2 regions of the Rhizobium sp. NZLR1b genome follow, and region 1 is predicted to be linked to the other one. Evidence: riboswitches for the same ligand, from Rfam matches in the RefSeq annotation. Region 1 holds a riboswitch; the other holds the start of a gene.
The links. Region 1 has a riboswitch for FMN ahead of HJB84_RS02525 (DMT family transporter). Riboswitches for the same ligand answer to the same signal wherever they lie in the genome.

Region 1 (7,991 bases):
TCGACAAGCTCGCCGAGTTCGAAGACGATTTCCTCGACTGGGCCTATATCGATACCGACCATTCCTTCGAGCTCACCTGGCAGGAACTGCTGCTTTGCGACAAGAAGGTGAAGCGGACGGGGCGGATTGCCGGGCATGATTTCTGCACCGGCAATACCGTCAAGCCGATCGTCTATGGCGTCGTCGAGGCGGTCACCAAATTCTGCAAGGATTACCGCTGGCAATTCGAGTTCCTGACGGTCGAATCACACGCGCATTTTTCCTATTGCCTGAAGCGGCTGTGATTTAGCTCATGCCGGAATATTGCGCGTCGGTGACCTGCTCCAACCAGTCGACATGCTTGCCGTCCAGCGCCTCGTGAATGGCGATGTGCGTCATCGCCGTGTCCGCGGCGGCACCGTGCCAATGTTTTTCGCCCGGCGAAAACCATACCGTGTCGCCGGCGCGGATCTCGCTTATCTCACCGCCCCAGCTCTGGACGAGGCCCCTGCCAGAGGTCACGATCAGCGTCTGGCCGAGCGGATGCGTATGCCAAGCGGTGCGGGCGCCGGGTTCGAAGGTGACCGAGGTTGCCCGCATCCGGGCCGGTTCGGGCGTCTCCATCAACGGATCCTGGCGAACGGCGCCGGTGAAATAATCGGCCGGCGGCTTCATCGAAGGGCGAGAGCCGACAGGTTTGATCTCCATGATCTTTCCTTTTCCATTCATTGCGGTTGAAGCCTTGTCGCGGAACGATATTTCATCGAGGCAACCAATCAAGGCCGGATTGACAATTGCCGCATAGTTGTCCGCCTGATAGGCCAATATCTTTCATCACCTGGAGGATTTTTCATGAAACACCATGCTTTCGGCCGCATGCCTTTCACCGTCACCGATGTCGGCTTCGGCGCTTGGCAGATCGGCGGCTCCTGGGGCGATATCAGCGAGGTGGATGGACGCGCGGCGCTTAACGCCGCACTCGATGCCGGCATGACCTTCATCGATACGGCTGACGTCTATGGCGACGGCCGCTCGGAAAAAATCATCGCCGACGTGCTGAAGGCGCGCGGCGGCCAGCGCCCGATGGTCGCCACCAAGGCCGGCCGCCGGCTCAACCCGCATGTCGCCGAAGGTTATACCAAAGCGAACCTCGAAGGCTTCATCGACCGCAGCCGTGAGAATCTTGCCGTCGACAGCCTCGACCTCGTGCAGCTGCACTGCCCGCCGCGCGAGGTGTTTTACCAGCCTGAGGTCTTCGAGAACCTGAACGCGCTGCAGGCGGCCGGCAAGATCAAAGGTTACGGCGTCAGCGTCGAAAAGGTCGAAGACGGGCTGAAGGCGATCGAATATCCTGGCGTCGTCAGCATCCAGATCATCTACAATATCTTCCGCCAGCGTCCCGACCACCTGTTCTTCCAGGAAGCTCGCCGCAGGAACGTGGCGATCATTGCCCGCGTGCCGCTGGCCAGCGGCCTTCTCTCCGGCAAGATCACCCGGGACACCCACTTTGCCAGCGACGACCATCGCAATTTCAACCGCAACGGCGAAGCCTTCGATGTCGGCGAGACTTTTGCCGGCGTGCCCTTCGAGGTCGGCCTGCAAGCGGTGGAAGAGGTGCGCAAGCTGGTGCCTCAGGGCGCCACCATGGCGGCCTTTGCGCTGCGCTGGATCCTGATGGCTGAAGCCGTCACCGTCGTCATCCCCGGCGCCCGCAATGCCGAACAAGCCAAAGCCAATGCGGCCGCAGCCGATCTGGCGCCCCTTACGGCCGGTGTCATGGCGGCAACACGCGAGATCTACACGCGGCTGATCGCGCCGCATGTGCATCAGCGCTGGTAGGGCTGGAGCGTCGCTATTTTGTCAGGGCTGCGGCAAGTCGAGTCAGGCCCTCATCCGGCTGCCGCCACCGGCCGGGGTCGAGCCATGGGTTTCGGCCCGTCCCTCGTAAACGAGACGAAGGGGATGTGCCGCAACCACTCGGTTCCCTGCCCACATCTAGCATGGCACCTCCCCTTTTCCCCGTTTTCCGGGGGAGAAGGTTAGGGTACCTCAGGCGGGTTTCCGCTCTTTGCGCATCTCGTTTCGCATGATGAAGAGTGAGGCGGAAAGGATGAGCACTGCGCCTAGCCAGAGGTAGCCGGCCGGCGCATAACCGAAGAACAGCCAGCCAGCCAGCACATTCAGCGGCAGCTTCAGATCGTCGAAAGGTTGAATGTAGGCGGCATCCGCTGCGGAATAGGCAAGCGTCAGGAAATACTGCGCTGCGGCGGTCAGCAGCCCCGCCAGCAGGAACAAGGCAAGTGTTGTACCCGTCGGCACTGCAAAGCCTGCCGCAAGCGCCAGCCCTCCGTTTATCGGCGTCAGCAGAACGAGCAGCCAGACGGTGATCGTCTCCGGTCGTTCGATGCCCGTCAGGCTCTTGGTGATCAGCGACGAGGCGCCCCACAGCAGCGCCGAGAGCACCGGCAAGAGTGCTGCCCAGCCAAAGCCGTCCGACCATGGCTGCAGGATGATCATCGCGCCGGTGAAACCGGCTGCGGTCGCCGCCCAGCGGGCCGGACCGACGCGCTCACCCAGGAAGAGCCGGGCGCCGAGAATGATGAAGAACGGCGAGGTCATCACCAGCGCGATCGCCTGCCAGATCGGCACCGCGGCAAGGCCGGCGACCCAGGCCTCGACCCCGAGCGCGGCAAGCACGACGCGCGCCAGGTGACGCCAGGGATAGTGCGTGCGCATCGCCGCCAGGCCGAGCCTGCGCAGGAACGGCAGCGAAAACAGGAAGGCGAAGCCATATTGCCAGAAGGCGGCCGAGGCCGAGGGAAAGGCAAGCTTCATCGTCAGCCATTGGGTGACGACGTTAAGAAGCGAAAAGGCGATGCCGGCAAGGACCATCCAGAGTGCACCGACAATGGCGCGGGACGGCTCGACCGCAAGAGAATTCTGACTCATGTCTTTCATCCAAAACCAGGGACCAACATAAATCAGGACGCATGAGCCACGAACAGGCGACGCAGGACACCCCGCCCTTCGCACGGCCGACACTCATTCTCTTCCATCCGGACTTTAACCGTCGGCTCCGGATTCGCACCGGATCTGCTGACCCTCCCCCAGCATTGGCGCGGAAGGCGGCGCTCGCGGGCTCAGGCAGAAACCCATACCGCCGGTGGGGAGTTTCACCCCGCCCTGAGAACAGAAATGTCGTAGATCAAAGCCCGCATGGCGGCAAGCCACGAAAGCAAGGGCCCAGCAAAGCAAAAGGGGTCCGACAAAGCCGAACCCCTTTCCAAATCCTGCACAGCCGGTCTCCTTTACGGCTGGCGGATAATCTCAGATCAGCCGTTGACGGCGTCCTTCAGGCCCTTGCCGGGCGTGAACTTCGGCACGTTGCGAGCCGGAATGTCTACCTCAGCGCCCGTCGACGGGTTGCGGCCCTTCGATGCGGCACGATGAGAAACGGTGAAGCTGCCGAACCCTGCAAGGCGGATGTCGCCCTTGTTCTTGAGTTCACCCTGGACAACGTCGAAAACCGCGTCAACAGCGGAAGCCGCGTCAGACTTCGTCAGTCCTGCCTTTTCGGCGACTGCGGACACGAGTTCATTCTTGTTCATGTTTCCACCCCTTTCTAAATGGTACGAAACGACTCAATATAAGCTAGGCGCCGAATAGGTATCATCAGGCCCGCCGGGAACCCAAAAGCCCTGCAAATCAAGGAAAAGCAAGCGTCTACATGACGTTTTCACAAAAAAGGCTGGCGTTTTCGCCAGCCTTTTTCCGAGTTTTCAGCCAATGGGGCATAAATGTGGCCGAGGCCACTCAATGCGCTATGGTTGCGCCCGTCTCGTCGAGGCCTTCGACCGATGCGATGACCGGCGTTTCCACCGTGCCGTCCCATTCGATCGGCTCCGGCCGCCGGATCAGCGCATGCTTGATCACCTCGCCCATGCGGGATACCGGGATGATCTCCATGCTGTTCTTCACGTTATCCGGAATCTCCGCCAGATCCTTGGCGTTCTCCTCCGGAATCAGCACCTTCTTGATGCCGCCGCGAAGGGCTGCGAGCAGCTTTTCCTTGAGACCGCCGATCGGCAGAATACGACCGCGAAGGGTGATCTCACCGGTCATGGCCACGTGCCTGTTCACCGGGATACCGGTCATGATCGAGACGATCGCGGTCGCCATGGCGACGCCGGCCGAGGGGCCATCCTTCGGCGTCGCGCCTTCCGGCACGTGCACGTGGATGTCGCTCTTGTCGAAGCGCGGTGGCTCGATGCCGAAATCGACAGCGCGCGAGCGGACATAGGAGGCCGCCGCCGAGATCGATTCCTTCATGACTTCCTTCAGATTGCCGGTGACCGTCATGCGGCCCTTGCCCGGCATCATCACGCCTTCGATGGTCAGCAACTCGCCGCCGACCTCCGTCCAGGCAAGACCTGTGACAACGCCGACCTGATCCTCGCCCTCGGCTTCGCCGTGGCGGAAGCGCGGGACGCCCAGATAGTCGGAGATGTTGGCAGCCGTCACATGCACGGACTTCGTCTTGCCCTTGATGATCTCGGTGACCGCCTTGCGGGCAAGCTTCATCAGTTCGCGCTCGAAGTTGCGTACGCCGGCTTCACGGGTGTAGTGCTGGCTGATGGACATCAGGGCGTCGTCGTTGACCGAGAATTCTTCCGGCTGCAACGCATGTTCCTTGATGGCCTTCGGCAGCAGATGCCGCTTGGCGATCTCGCGCTTTTCATCTTCGGTGTAGCCGGCGATACGGATGATCTCCATGCGGTCCATCAGCGGCGCCGGGATGTTCAGCGTATTCGCCGTCGTAATGAACATCACATCCGACAGGTCGTATTCGACCTCAAGATAATGGTCCATGAAGGTCGAGTTCTGTGCCGGATCGAGTACCTCGAGCAGGGCCGAAGACGGATCGCCGCGATAGTCCTGGCCGAGCTTGTCGATCTCGTCGAGCAGGAAGAGCGGGTTGGACTTCTTCGCCTTCTTCATCGACTGGATGACCTTGCCGGGCATCGAGCCGATATAGGTGCGGCGGTGACCGCGGATTTCGGCTTCGTCGCGAACGCCGCCAAGCGCCATGCGGACATACTCACGGCCGGTCGCCTTGGCGATCGACTGGGCGAGCGAGGTCTTGCCGACACCCGGAGGGCCAACGAGGCAGAGAATCGGGCCCTTGATCTTGGTGGCGCGAGCCTGCACGGCCAGATATTCGACAATGCGCTCCTTGACCTTGTCGAGACCGAAGTGATCGGCTTCGAGGATCTTCTCGGCATTGTTGAGATCGGCCTTGATCTTCGACTTCTTGCCCCACGGAATGCCGAGCAGCCAGTCCAGATAATTGCGCACGACGGTGGCTTCGGCCGACATCGGGCTCATCTGGCGCAGCTTCTTCAGCTCCGCATCGGCCTTTTCACGGGCCTCCTTGGACAGCTTGGTCTTGGAGATACGCTCTTCCAGCTCGCTCATCTCGTCGCGGCCTTCCTCGCCGTCGCCGAGTTCCTTCTGGATCGCCTTCATCTGTTCGTTCAGGTAGTATTCGCGCTGGGTCTTCTCCATCTGGCGCTTGACACGCGAACGGATGCGCTTTTCGACCTGCAGGACCGAAATCTCGCCTTCCATGAAGCCGAGGGCCTTTTCGAGGCGAGCCTTGACGCTGGTGGTTTCCAGCATCTCCTGCTTCTCGGTGATCTTGATCGACAGATGCGAGGCGACCGTATCGGCGAGCTTGGAATAGTCGTCGATCTGGCTGGCGGCGCCGACCACTTCGGGCGAAATCTTCTTGTTGAGCTTCACATAGCTCTCGAATTCGGAGACGACCGAACGCGACAAGGCTTCCAGTTCGACCGGATCGTCGTGCGGCTCCTCGAGCACATGGCCGAGCGCCTCATAGAAATCCTCGCGGCTGGTATATGTGTCGATCTCCGCGCGGGCGCGGCCTTCGACCAGAACCTTGACGGTGCCGTCGGGCAGCTTCAACAGCTGCAACACGTTCGCCACGGTGCCGACCTTGTGGATCGCGGAGGGATCCGGATCGTCGTCGCTGGCGTTGATCTGCGTCACAAGCATGATCTGCTTATCGGAACCCATGACCTCTTCGAGCGCACGGATCGACTTTTCCCGTCCGACGAACAGCGGCACGATCATATGCGGGAAAACCACGATGTCGCGCAGGGGCAGAACAGGGTAGGCAGTACTGCTCGCTACAGACGTTTTCTTCGTCATTTTAAGTCCTTTCCATCGTCCCGTTACCGGGCTCTCTGCGCGGCCGCTTGGGACCGGCCGGCACTCTCACTTGGCTCTACAAGTGGAGGTTCTGACTACGCTTTTCAAGCCACGCTAACGCCCGCGTTCCCCGGATGTGACAGCTTCATTACAACGGAACGCCAACACTATGAAGCGCGTGGCTGGACCGGCGCTTACCACTTCCGACCCGGCTAAAATACAAACGCCAGCAATAGGCTTACGGAATCACGGCATCATTGCCAAGCACTCTCCCTTGCGCAACATCGGCAAAGGCAATTCCGGTTCCCACCGGCAAAATACTAACAGTGCCTCGGATGGTTTTTCAAATAGAAAGGGGCCCGCCGATGGCAAGCCCCCAAAATAATCGTGCGAAAGCGCAAAGGTTACGCCGAAGCGTTGGCCTTTTCTTCCTGACGATCGGCATAGATGTATAGCGGACGGGCCGAACCGCGAACCACTTCCTCGGAGATGACGACCTCGCGCACGCCTTCGAGCGTCGGCAGTTCGAACATCGTGTCGAGCAGGATCTTCTCCATGATCGAGCGAAGGCCGCGGGCGCCGGTCTTGCGGACGATCGCCTTGCGGGCTGTTTCGCGCAGAGCATCCTCGTGGAAGGTCAGTTCCACGTCTTCCATCTCGAACAGGCGCTGATATTGCTTGATCAGCGCGTTCTTCGGCTCGGACAGGATCTGGATCAGCGCATCTTCATCGAGGTCTTCGAGGGTCGCCAGAACCGGCAAACGCCCGATGAACTCGGGGATGAGGCCGAACTTGACCAAGTCTTCCGGCTCCAGTTCGCGCAGGACTTCGCCGACGCGGCGATCGTCCTGGGCCTTGACGGTAGCGCCGAAGCCAATCGAGGTCTTCTCGCCGCGGGCGGAGATGATCTTATCGAGGCCGGCGAAGGCGCCGCCGCAGATGAACAGGATGTTGGTCGTGTCGACCTGCAGGAATTCCTGCTGCGGGTGCTTGCGGCCGCCCTGCGGCGGAACGGAAGCGACCGTGCCTTCCATGATCTTCAGCAGCGCCTGCTGCACGCCCTCACCCGAGACGTCGCGTGTGATCGACGGGTTGTCGGACTTGCGCGAAATTTTGTCGACTTCGTCGATGTAGACGATGCCCCGCTGCGCACGCTCGACATTGTAGTCGGCCGATTGCAGCAGCTTCAGGATGATGTTTTCGACATCCTCACCGACATAGCCGGCCTCGGTCAGCGTCGTCGCATCGGCCATGGTGAAGGGAACGTCGATGATGCGGGCGAGCGTCTGGGCAAGATAGGTCTTGCCGCAGCCGGTCGGGCCGACGAGCATGATGTTCGATTTCGCCAGCTCGACTTCGCCGTTCTTCGAGGCGTGCGCCAGGCGCTTGTAATGGTTGTGAACGGCGACCGACAGGATTTTCTTCGCCTGCCGCTGGCCGATGACATATTCGTCGAGGACCTTGATGATGTCCTGGGGCGTCGGAACGCCGTCGCGGGACTTGACCATCGAGGACTTGTTCTCCTCGCGGATGATGTCCATGCACAATTCGACGCATTCATCGCAGATGAAGACGGTCGGTCCGGCAATCAGTTTCCGGACTTCGTGCTGGCTCTTTCCGCAGAACGAACAATAGAGTGTGTTCTTGGAGTCGCCGCCGTTGCTGCCGCTGACCTTGCTCATTTCACTTTCCTTCCAGCACGCCGCATTTCAAGGCGAAATCGCGGTCCACTCTATCAGCTCCTGGCGGCACTCCGTTTCCGGAGCCTTTGCCGAGAAGGG
Region 2 (7,991 bases), on a different contig from region 1:
GCCAGCATGATCGTTTCCAGTCCGTTTCCGTCCAGACGACAGGTGATCGATGTGTCGGGCGATGGCCCGAACAATTCCGGAAATCCAGTCATATCCGCCCGCGACAAGGCGGTGGAAGCAGGCATGATCATCAATGGCCTTGCCATTATGCTGCGGCCCTCCGATGCGCCGAACGGGCTCGACACATATTATGCGGATTGCGTGATCGGCGGCCCCGGCGCCTTCGTGCTGCCGGTCCGCAACATCGAGGATTTCGCAGTTGCCGTGCGCCGCAAGCTGGTGCTGGAGATCAGCGGGTTTTCCCCGCCGGCAACGGTGCAGAGAATCACCGGCGCCGAGACCGGGGTCGACTGCCTGGTTGGCGAGAAACAGTGGCGGGATTTTTTCGAGCGGTGACGGCGGGCGCGTGCGCCGACGCCGAATGAATGCACGGAGCAGCGTTGGAGGTGTCCTTCGAGGCTACTGGCCTTCCTCCTGCGCACCTCAGGGAGGTGCGCAGGACGAAGGCATGCCTCAACAAGGGCTGTTTGAGTTCGCCGGAAAAGACCGCTGCCTATAGCGGCAGCTCTCGGCCAGACTGTTCACTGACCATGTAGTCGGCGTACCAGTCCGGCCAGCCCTCGTCGTGCTTGCCGCCGTTTCGCTTTTCGTGTTCGCCGTGGGCGGTCGCCGCGCGGCGCAGCGCTGATGCAAGGTCGCTCGAGGTCGCAAAGGCTGTCTCGTCGGCGTCGATGCGTCCCGCCAATCGCGTAGTGACCTCCTGGAATAGCCAGCCATTGCCATCGGGATCCTTGAACGAGGCGAAGGAGCGATAGCTGCGGTTTTCGGGATCTCGGCCGGCGATGCGCAGCCGTCCGAAGAGATAGGGCTCGTCCTTGCCGGCATAGACGCCGGCAGCGTCGTGGAACACGTCGCTGACCTCGACGCCGCGAGCGATAAGATCGCGGCGGGCGGCCTCGATGTCGGAGACGATAAGGTAGAGCCCCTGGGCGGAGCCAGGTGGCGCGGCGGTGACGTTCTTGCCGAAGATGATCGCGCAGCCGGAGCCGGGCGGGGTAAACTGGAGCACCCGGAAATCGGCATCATTGGCGAAGTCGGCGTCGAGCCGCCAGCCCAGGCTGTCGTAGAAACGTTTGGCGCGATCGACGTCGGAAACGGGGATGACGACCACCTCGAGCTTGGTGTCGACGGGCCGTGTTCGCGAATTTTCGATAGGGGTTTCACTGCGCATTGCATTGCTCATCTTCAGCTCCTTAAGGTTTGGGACGCATTAAGAATGGCGATACATGTCGGGGGTGAGTGGATCACAGCGCGGCGAGGGCGTCGAATCAATTATTCTGTCGGAATTGACCTGATGAAGACGGCGGGATCGGTCCCGCCGCCTCGGTTCGGGGGGGAACCGCCTTACGCGGCAAGAGCGGCGCGTGTCTTCCCGATTGTGAGCGCGGCCTTTGCGGCCTCCCGCCCTTTCTCGACGAAATGCGCGCGGTAGATCTGCTTATGGTGCTCGGTTTCCTGATACTGATGCGGCGTCAGCGAAATCGAAAGCACCGGCACGCCGGTATCCATGCCGGCGCGCATCAGCCCGTCGACCACCGCCTGAGCGACGAATTCGTGGCGGTAAATTCCGCCGTCGACGACGAAAGCGGCGGCAATGACGGCGCCATAACGTCCGCTTGCGGCCAGATCGCGGGAAAGCAGCGGCATCTCGAATGCGCCGGGAACATCGAACACATCGACCTGCTCGGGCGGCACGAGCTGATAGAAGCCGTCAAGGGCGCGGTCGACGATGTCGGCGTGCCAGCTGGCTTTGATAAAGGCGTAGCGGGTGGGTGTCATGGTAATCTCCTTTGGCGAACAGACACATCACCCAAGGCGATCACGAACGTGCCCGACAGCCGCAAAGGCTGGGAACGTGCGTTCTCTTTCATCCGGACTATGACCGTCGGCTCAGGCATCTCACCTGATCTGCTGACCCTTCCGAGGAAGGCGCTCGCGGGCTCGCAATCGAAACTGCATACCGCCGGTAGGGACTTTCACCCCGCCCTGAGAACGGCCGGGACAATAGGGGGAAGACGAAGGGCTGGCAATAGGGCGAAATGCTTGCATCGCGGAGGCGGGGATGGGGTGAGGCGATCGCCACCTTGCTGGCTGCACCCCCCAGAGAGCCTTTTCCTGAGGTGCGCCGCAGAGGCCCCGAAGGACGCGGCGGGTGCGCGGATGCTAGATGAAGGCAGGGAGCAGCGTTGCGGCGAGTGCTTCGAGGCTCCGCCCCACGGGCTACGCGCCTCAGCATGAGGGACGTTGGAGGATGCCGCGCCGGTGCCGGGCGACGGGGGCGGCGTGGCCCGACCACCCTTGCTGATCGGGTACTTCCGCCTACATGCTCACGCGAGGACACCCACGTCAAAACAGCATGACCCGCTGATCCCGCCCGCGGCGAGGCAGGCCATGACAACTATCGGAGAGCGTGATGCCAGAATCTTTCGTCGTTCACCGCGAGGCGCATATTGCGGCGCCGCCGGCCGCAGTGTTTGCGCTGATGACCGACCCGCAGAAGATCCTGCGCTGGATGGGGACGGAGGCAGAGGTCGAGCCGCAGCCGGGCGGGCTCTATCTTGTCAACGTCACCGGTGCCCGCTTTGCGCGCGGCTCGTTTCGCGAGGTGGTGCCGGTTCATCGCCTTGCCTACAGCTTCGGCTGGGACGGCAGCGAGGTGGTGCCGCCGGGGTCGAGCCTCGTCGAGATCGACCTGATCGAGCAGGGGGGCGGAACACTGCTGCGACTGACGCATAGCGGCCTACCGAGCGCCGATCAATGCGCCGGGCATGCGGAAGGCTGGGCGCATTACCTTGGGCGGCTGACCGAGGTCGCCGCCGGGCGTGACCCGGGTCCCGACGCATTTTACGGCAGGACATGAACGGTTTTTGCGGGCCGGTGGATGGCCCTGAAGCGCCTGCCCTTGCGGGAAAACCAGCTGGCCGGCGCTGCGATGAGCTGTCCGAAATCGCTTCTTTTTCTCCCGCAAACATGAACGTGAAGTTCATCTCCAGTTCAATTTGGCGGCCCTAGGGTGGGAACGGCTGGATGAATTGGAGTTTTCGATGAAGGCACTTTCTATCGCGGCTGCCTTGCTCGCTGGCAGCCTCTCGGTCGGCACAGCTGAGGCGATGCCGATGGGGACAATCAATGTCCAGAGCAATGTCACAAGCGATGTCACGAAGGTCGACTATGCGTGCGGCCGCGGCTGGCATCTGACCCGCTGGGGCGAATGCCGGCCAAACTGGCGACGCCCGCCGCCGGTGGCCTTTTACGGCGGTCCGCCCCGCTGGGGCTGGGAGCGGCGTCACCGGGATTGGGATGGTCCGCGCTGGCGCGATGATTGGCGCGGCGATCACCACCGCCGTTGGCGGGATGACGACTGAAGCCTTCCCAGGGGCAAATTGACGAAGGCCGGTGCGATATTTCGCCCGGCCTTTTCTCTTGAATGTTACGACTGTGATCAGGTCAGATTTTGCTGACCAGCCAGTACTTGCCCTCGATCAGTTCTTCGAGTTCGATCGGATCCTTGACGCCGAATTCATACCATTCGACAAGTTCCTTCGCCTTGCGGCTGCTCTCCTGTGCTGTCAGCTCGACCTGATGCCTGTCGCACCACCGCCGAAGGATCGACGTCAGCAGCGTCATGTCATTCCCATCCAGCGGATCTTTCGGCCAGAAAATCGTGCCCATCGTACCCCTCAATCACACGATGACGAACCGCCGCATAATGGAAGCAAAACGGCGCAAGTTTAAAGCGTTATTTTTTGCTTTTCGCCGTGATGGAAGAATCTCGACAGGAATTGTCTGCGTGGAATGGCTGAAGGGGTCGATGGGGCTTCAGAAGGCATCCTTGCGGACGTCCCGGGGCGATGTCATGTTGAAGCATGGATCTGCCATCTCCCCTTGCCTGGTTGGTTGATGAGGCCGGTGCCTCGCCTGGTCCCGAACGGTTTCTGGCCGAGCTCGGGCGCCGGCTTTTGGCTGACGGCCTGCCGCTTTCGGGCGGCGCGCTGACGCTTTCCGTGCCGCACCCAATCATCGCTCGGCGCACCTGGCTGTGGCGGGCCGAGACCGGGGCCGTCATTGAGGCGCTGGCCTTTGCTGCAGCTCCGCAGAGTGAGGCCGGGCGCGACTGGCTGGGTGGGCTCGGGCCGGTGTGGGAGAGCCGGATCGGGCCTGCACAGGATAATCAGGCATCGGACGGGCCGCTGCTTGGCTGGGCGGGAGTTGCCAACGGGGCAGGGGGCGGCGCATTCGGTGCGGCCGAGGCCAGTCTGCTGCGCGAAGTCGCGCGTTTTGCCGCAGCGCCGCTCGCCGCTTTGGCGGCGCGGGAGGCGCGGGCCGCGCTGCTCGAAGCCTATCTCGGCCGGCGCAGTGCTGCCCGGGTGCAGGCCGGCGCGCTTGCTCGCGGCACCGGTGAGACCATCCGCGCTGCCCTTCTCTGTGCCGATCTGCGTGATTTCACCGCGCTTTCGGAAGTGACGGAGCCGCAGGCGATGATTGCCGCGCTCGACGCTTATTTTGATCGCGTCGCCGGCGCAGTGCACGCCTTCGGCGGCGAGGTGCTGAAATTCATAGGCGACGGCGTGCTGGCGATCTTTCCGGTCACCGCGACGTCGGGCGAAGCAGACATCGCCCGGGGGGATCGCGAGGCCTGCGAGGCCGCCCTGCGGGCGGTCGCCGCCAGCCGTGCCGGCATGAGCCATCTCGACCAGGTGCGCCAGGCCCAGGGGCTGGCGCCGTTGCCGTTCGGCGCGGCGCTGCATTTCGGCGAGATTCTATGGGGCAATATCGGTGCGGCCGACCGGCTGGACTTTACTGCCATCGGCCCCGCGGTCAATCTGGTCAGCCGCCTGGAAGGGCTCTGCAAGCCGCTCGGAAGAAACGTGCTGATTTCGGGAGCGGTGGCGGCGAATACGACGACGGCCTTGATGCCGCTCGGAGAGCATAGCTTGCGCGGCATTACCGACCCTTGCGCAGTCTTCACCCTGGCAGAAGCTTAAGTCACGGACAGGGCGCTTGCAGTTATGCAAAGAAAATTTTGCAAAGATATCTTTGCAATGGTAAGCTTCTGGCATGAAGAACCCCCATCGCCAGACCGTCGCCCATTCAAAGCCGCCGCGCACCGTCAGCCGGGTCGTACCTGATCCCGTCGCGTTGAAGGCGCTGGCGCATCCCGTCCGGTTGCGCATGCTCGGCATGCTCAGGGTCGATGGACCCGCCACGGCGACGCAGCTGGCGGTGCAACTGGGATTGAACAGCGGTGCGACCAGTTATCATCTGCGCCAGCTTGCCCAATACGGCTTCATCGAGGAAGCGCCGCATGCTTCACGGCGCGACCGCTGGTGGCGGGCCAGTCACGAGCTCACCTCGGTGCCGGCAAGCGAGGCCGAGGGTGAAGCGCTGGATCTCGATCACGCCTTCAACCAGGCGGTCCTCTCCTTGCAGGTCGGCCAGATGCAGCAGGCGCTGGAGGAATATGCCGAACTGCCGGGGGAATGGCGCAAGGCGAGTGCTGCCAACGACATGATCATCCCGATGACGGCAAAACAGGCCGAGGCGCTGACCAAGCAGCTGACCGACATCATCCTCGAAGCGATGCGGGTAGCTCCGCCCTTGGGTGAGCCGGCACCCGGGAATATGGTTCCCTTCTCCATCATGCTGCATGCCTTTCCCTATCCGGGCCGGCTTCCGCATCGCGAAAAGGATGGCGAACCGTGAGAAGGGGCGGGCCTTTCCTAGCGCTTGCCGCAGCCGAGACGCTTTCGCTTTCCGGCACGCGGCTATCGACCATTGCTATTCCCTGGCTGGTGCTGAGCACGACGGGTAGCCCTTTCCTGACCGGGCTGACGGCGATGATGGAGATGCTGCCCTATGTCGTCGCCAAGGCGCTCGGCGGGCCGCTGATCGACCGCGTCGGCGCCAAGCGCATCGCCATCGTCTGCGATACCGCTTCGGTGGCCGCGGTGGGACTGGTGCCGCTGCTCGATTTTTTCAGCCTGCTCGGCATGCCGGTGCTTCTGCCCGTGGTCTTTGCCATGGGCGTGCTGCGTGGGCCTTCCGACGCCGCCAAGCAGGCAATGGTTCCCGACATCGCCGCGCTCGCGAATGTGCCGCTCGAACGGGTGACCGGCGTCGCCAGTGCGATCGAGCGGCTGGCCTCGACGGCGGGGGCGGCCGGCGCGGGCGCGTTGATCGGGCTGATCGGCCCGGGCCAGGCGCTCCTCGTCAATGCCGCCACCTTTGCCGCCGCCGCGCTGATCGTCGCAGTCGGCATCCCCGGGATGCGGCGCGCGCCCGAGCTATCCGGCGCACCCGACGTCCGACCGGCAGAAAGGGCTTCCTATCTCGACGATCTCCGCGAAGGCTGGCGCTTTTTGCGTGGCGATGCGGTGCTCGTCAGCATCGTCGCCATGGTGGCGATCACCAATCTGCTGGACCAAGCCTATCATGCGGTGCTGCTGCCTGTCTGGACACGCGATTCCGGCCATGGTCCGGAACTGCTGGGGGCGATGTTTGCGGCCTTCACCGGCGCTTCGATCGCCGGCGCGGCGATTGCCGCGGCGATCGGCGAACGGATGCCGCGCCTGATGGTCTATACCGTGGCGTTCCTCTTGACCGGATTTCCGCGCTTTTTCATCCTTGCGCTGGATGCGCCGCTCATCCTCATCTTCGTCACCTTGGCAATCGCCGGATTTGCCTCGGGATTCCTCAACCCGATCCTGTCGGCGGTGGTTTTCGAGCGCATCCCCAAGCCGCTGATCGGCCGCGTGACCGCGATGAATGCCGCCCTCTGTTTTGCGCTCATTCCCTTCGGCGGCCTCGTCGGCGGCGCGCTGATCAGCACGATCGGCCTTGCCGCGGCACTATTGCTCACCGGGCTTGCCTATCTCGCCGCAACTCTCTTTCCCCTTGCGCTGAAAAGTTTCCGTGGCTTCGACAAGGCTATTACCGATGCCGGTGCTTCCGTATCAAGGCGATGAGCGCGGTCTCTCGTGCCCCAACGCCTCGACCATCAGATCGACAAAACGATGGATGCGCGGTTCCAGCAGGTGCTTGTCGGGATAGAGCATGACGATCTTGGCGTCATCGGTTTCGAGGTCGGGGAGGACCTGCCGGAGACGGCCAGCGGCGAGATCGTCGGCGACGAGGAAATCGGGCAGGAGAGCGATACCCAGCCCCGCCAAGGCGGCGTCGCGGACCGCCTCTGCGCTGTCGAGCCTCAGGCGGCTGCGCCCCCGCGCCTTGATCCACGAGCCGCCTTTGCCGCGAAAACGCCAGCCTTGTCTTTGATTGCGGCTGGCGAAAATCAGGCAGTCATGGGCTGCGAGATCGTCGATATCGCGCGGCTCGCCGCGTTCGGCAAGATAGGACGACGAGGCGCAGAGCCGCGTCCTGTAGGTGGCGATCACGCGCGAGACCAGCCGGGAGTCCGATGCCGTCGCGCCGATCCGGATCGCCAGATCGAAGCCTTCCTCGACGATGTCGGCAAGACGATCGGTTTGGCTCATCTCCACCTGGATGTCGGGCCAGGCCCGAAGATATTCTTCCAACAGGGGCAGCACGACGCGCCGTCCGAAGGCATCAGGCACGGTGAGCCTGAGAACGCCGCGCGGCGTACCGCTCTTGCCTGCCACGCTCGCTTCTGCCTCGTCTACCGATGCGAGGATTTGCAAGCCACGGTCGTAAAACACTCGCCCTTCGTCGGTCAGGTTCAATGTTCTCGTCGTGCGGTTGAGCAGACGTGCGCCGAGCCGGTCCTCCAGGCGGATGACGGCCTTTCCCGCCGCCGAACGGGACAGGCCCAAGGCCTCGCCGCCGGCGATAAAGCTTCCGGCATCGACGACGGCCATGAAGATCAGGATATCGTTCAGGTTCGTACGCGGCATCAGGCAACTCGAGCGGTTCGCTACAGCCATAAGTCGGTCAGTCAGCGACCGATTCAAGGC

Region 2: another riboswitch for FMN. It lies ahead of HJB84_RS20510 (6,7-dimethyl-8-ribityllumazine synthase); the one in region 1 lies ahead of HJB84_RS02525 (DMT family transporter).

The regions. Positions count from the first base shown of each region.
Region 1 is NZ_JABDWC010000002.1:44,834-52,824, forward strand. It holds gene HJB84_RS02510 (class I SAM-dependent methyltransferase) at 1-284, shown strand, start outside; gene HJB84_RS02515 (cupin domain-containing protein) at 286-708, opposite strand; gene HJB84_RS02520 (aldo/keto reductase) at 832-1,818, shown strand; gene HJB84_RS02525 (DMT family transporter) at 2,029-2,928, opposite strand; FMN riboswitch at 3,020-3,174, opposite strand; gene hupB (DNA-binding protein HupB) at 3,312-3,587, opposite strand; gene lon (endopeptidase La) at 3,793-6,210, opposite strand; gene clpX (ATP-dependent Clp protease ATP-binding subunit ClpX) at 6,615-7,892, opposite strand.
Region 2 is NZ_JABDWC010000015.1:20,217-28,207, forward strand. It holds gene HJB84_RS20500 (DUF1194 domain-containing protein) at 1-396, shown strand, start outside; gene HJB84_RS20505 (VOC family protein) at 554-1,243, opposite strand; gene HJB84_RS20510 (6,7-dimethyl-8-ribityllumazine synthase) at 1,405-1,839, opposite strand; FMN riboswitch at 1,916-2,058, opposite strand; gene HJB84_RS20515 (SRPBCC domain-containing protein) at 2,474-2,920, shown strand; gene HJB84_RS20520 (GCG_CRPN prefix-to-repeats domain-containing protein) at 3,105-3,425, shown strand; gene HJB84_RS20525 (hypothetical protein) at 3,508-3,732, opposite strand; gene HJB84_RS20530 (adenylate/guanylate cyclase domain-containing protein) at 3,927-5,045, shown strand; gene HJB84_RS20535 (helix-turn-helix transcriptional regulator) at 5,119-5,763, shown strand; gene HJB84_RS20540 (MFS transporter) at 5,760-7,025, shown strand; gene HJB84_RS20545 (LysR family transcriptional regulator) at 7,014-7,931, opposite strand.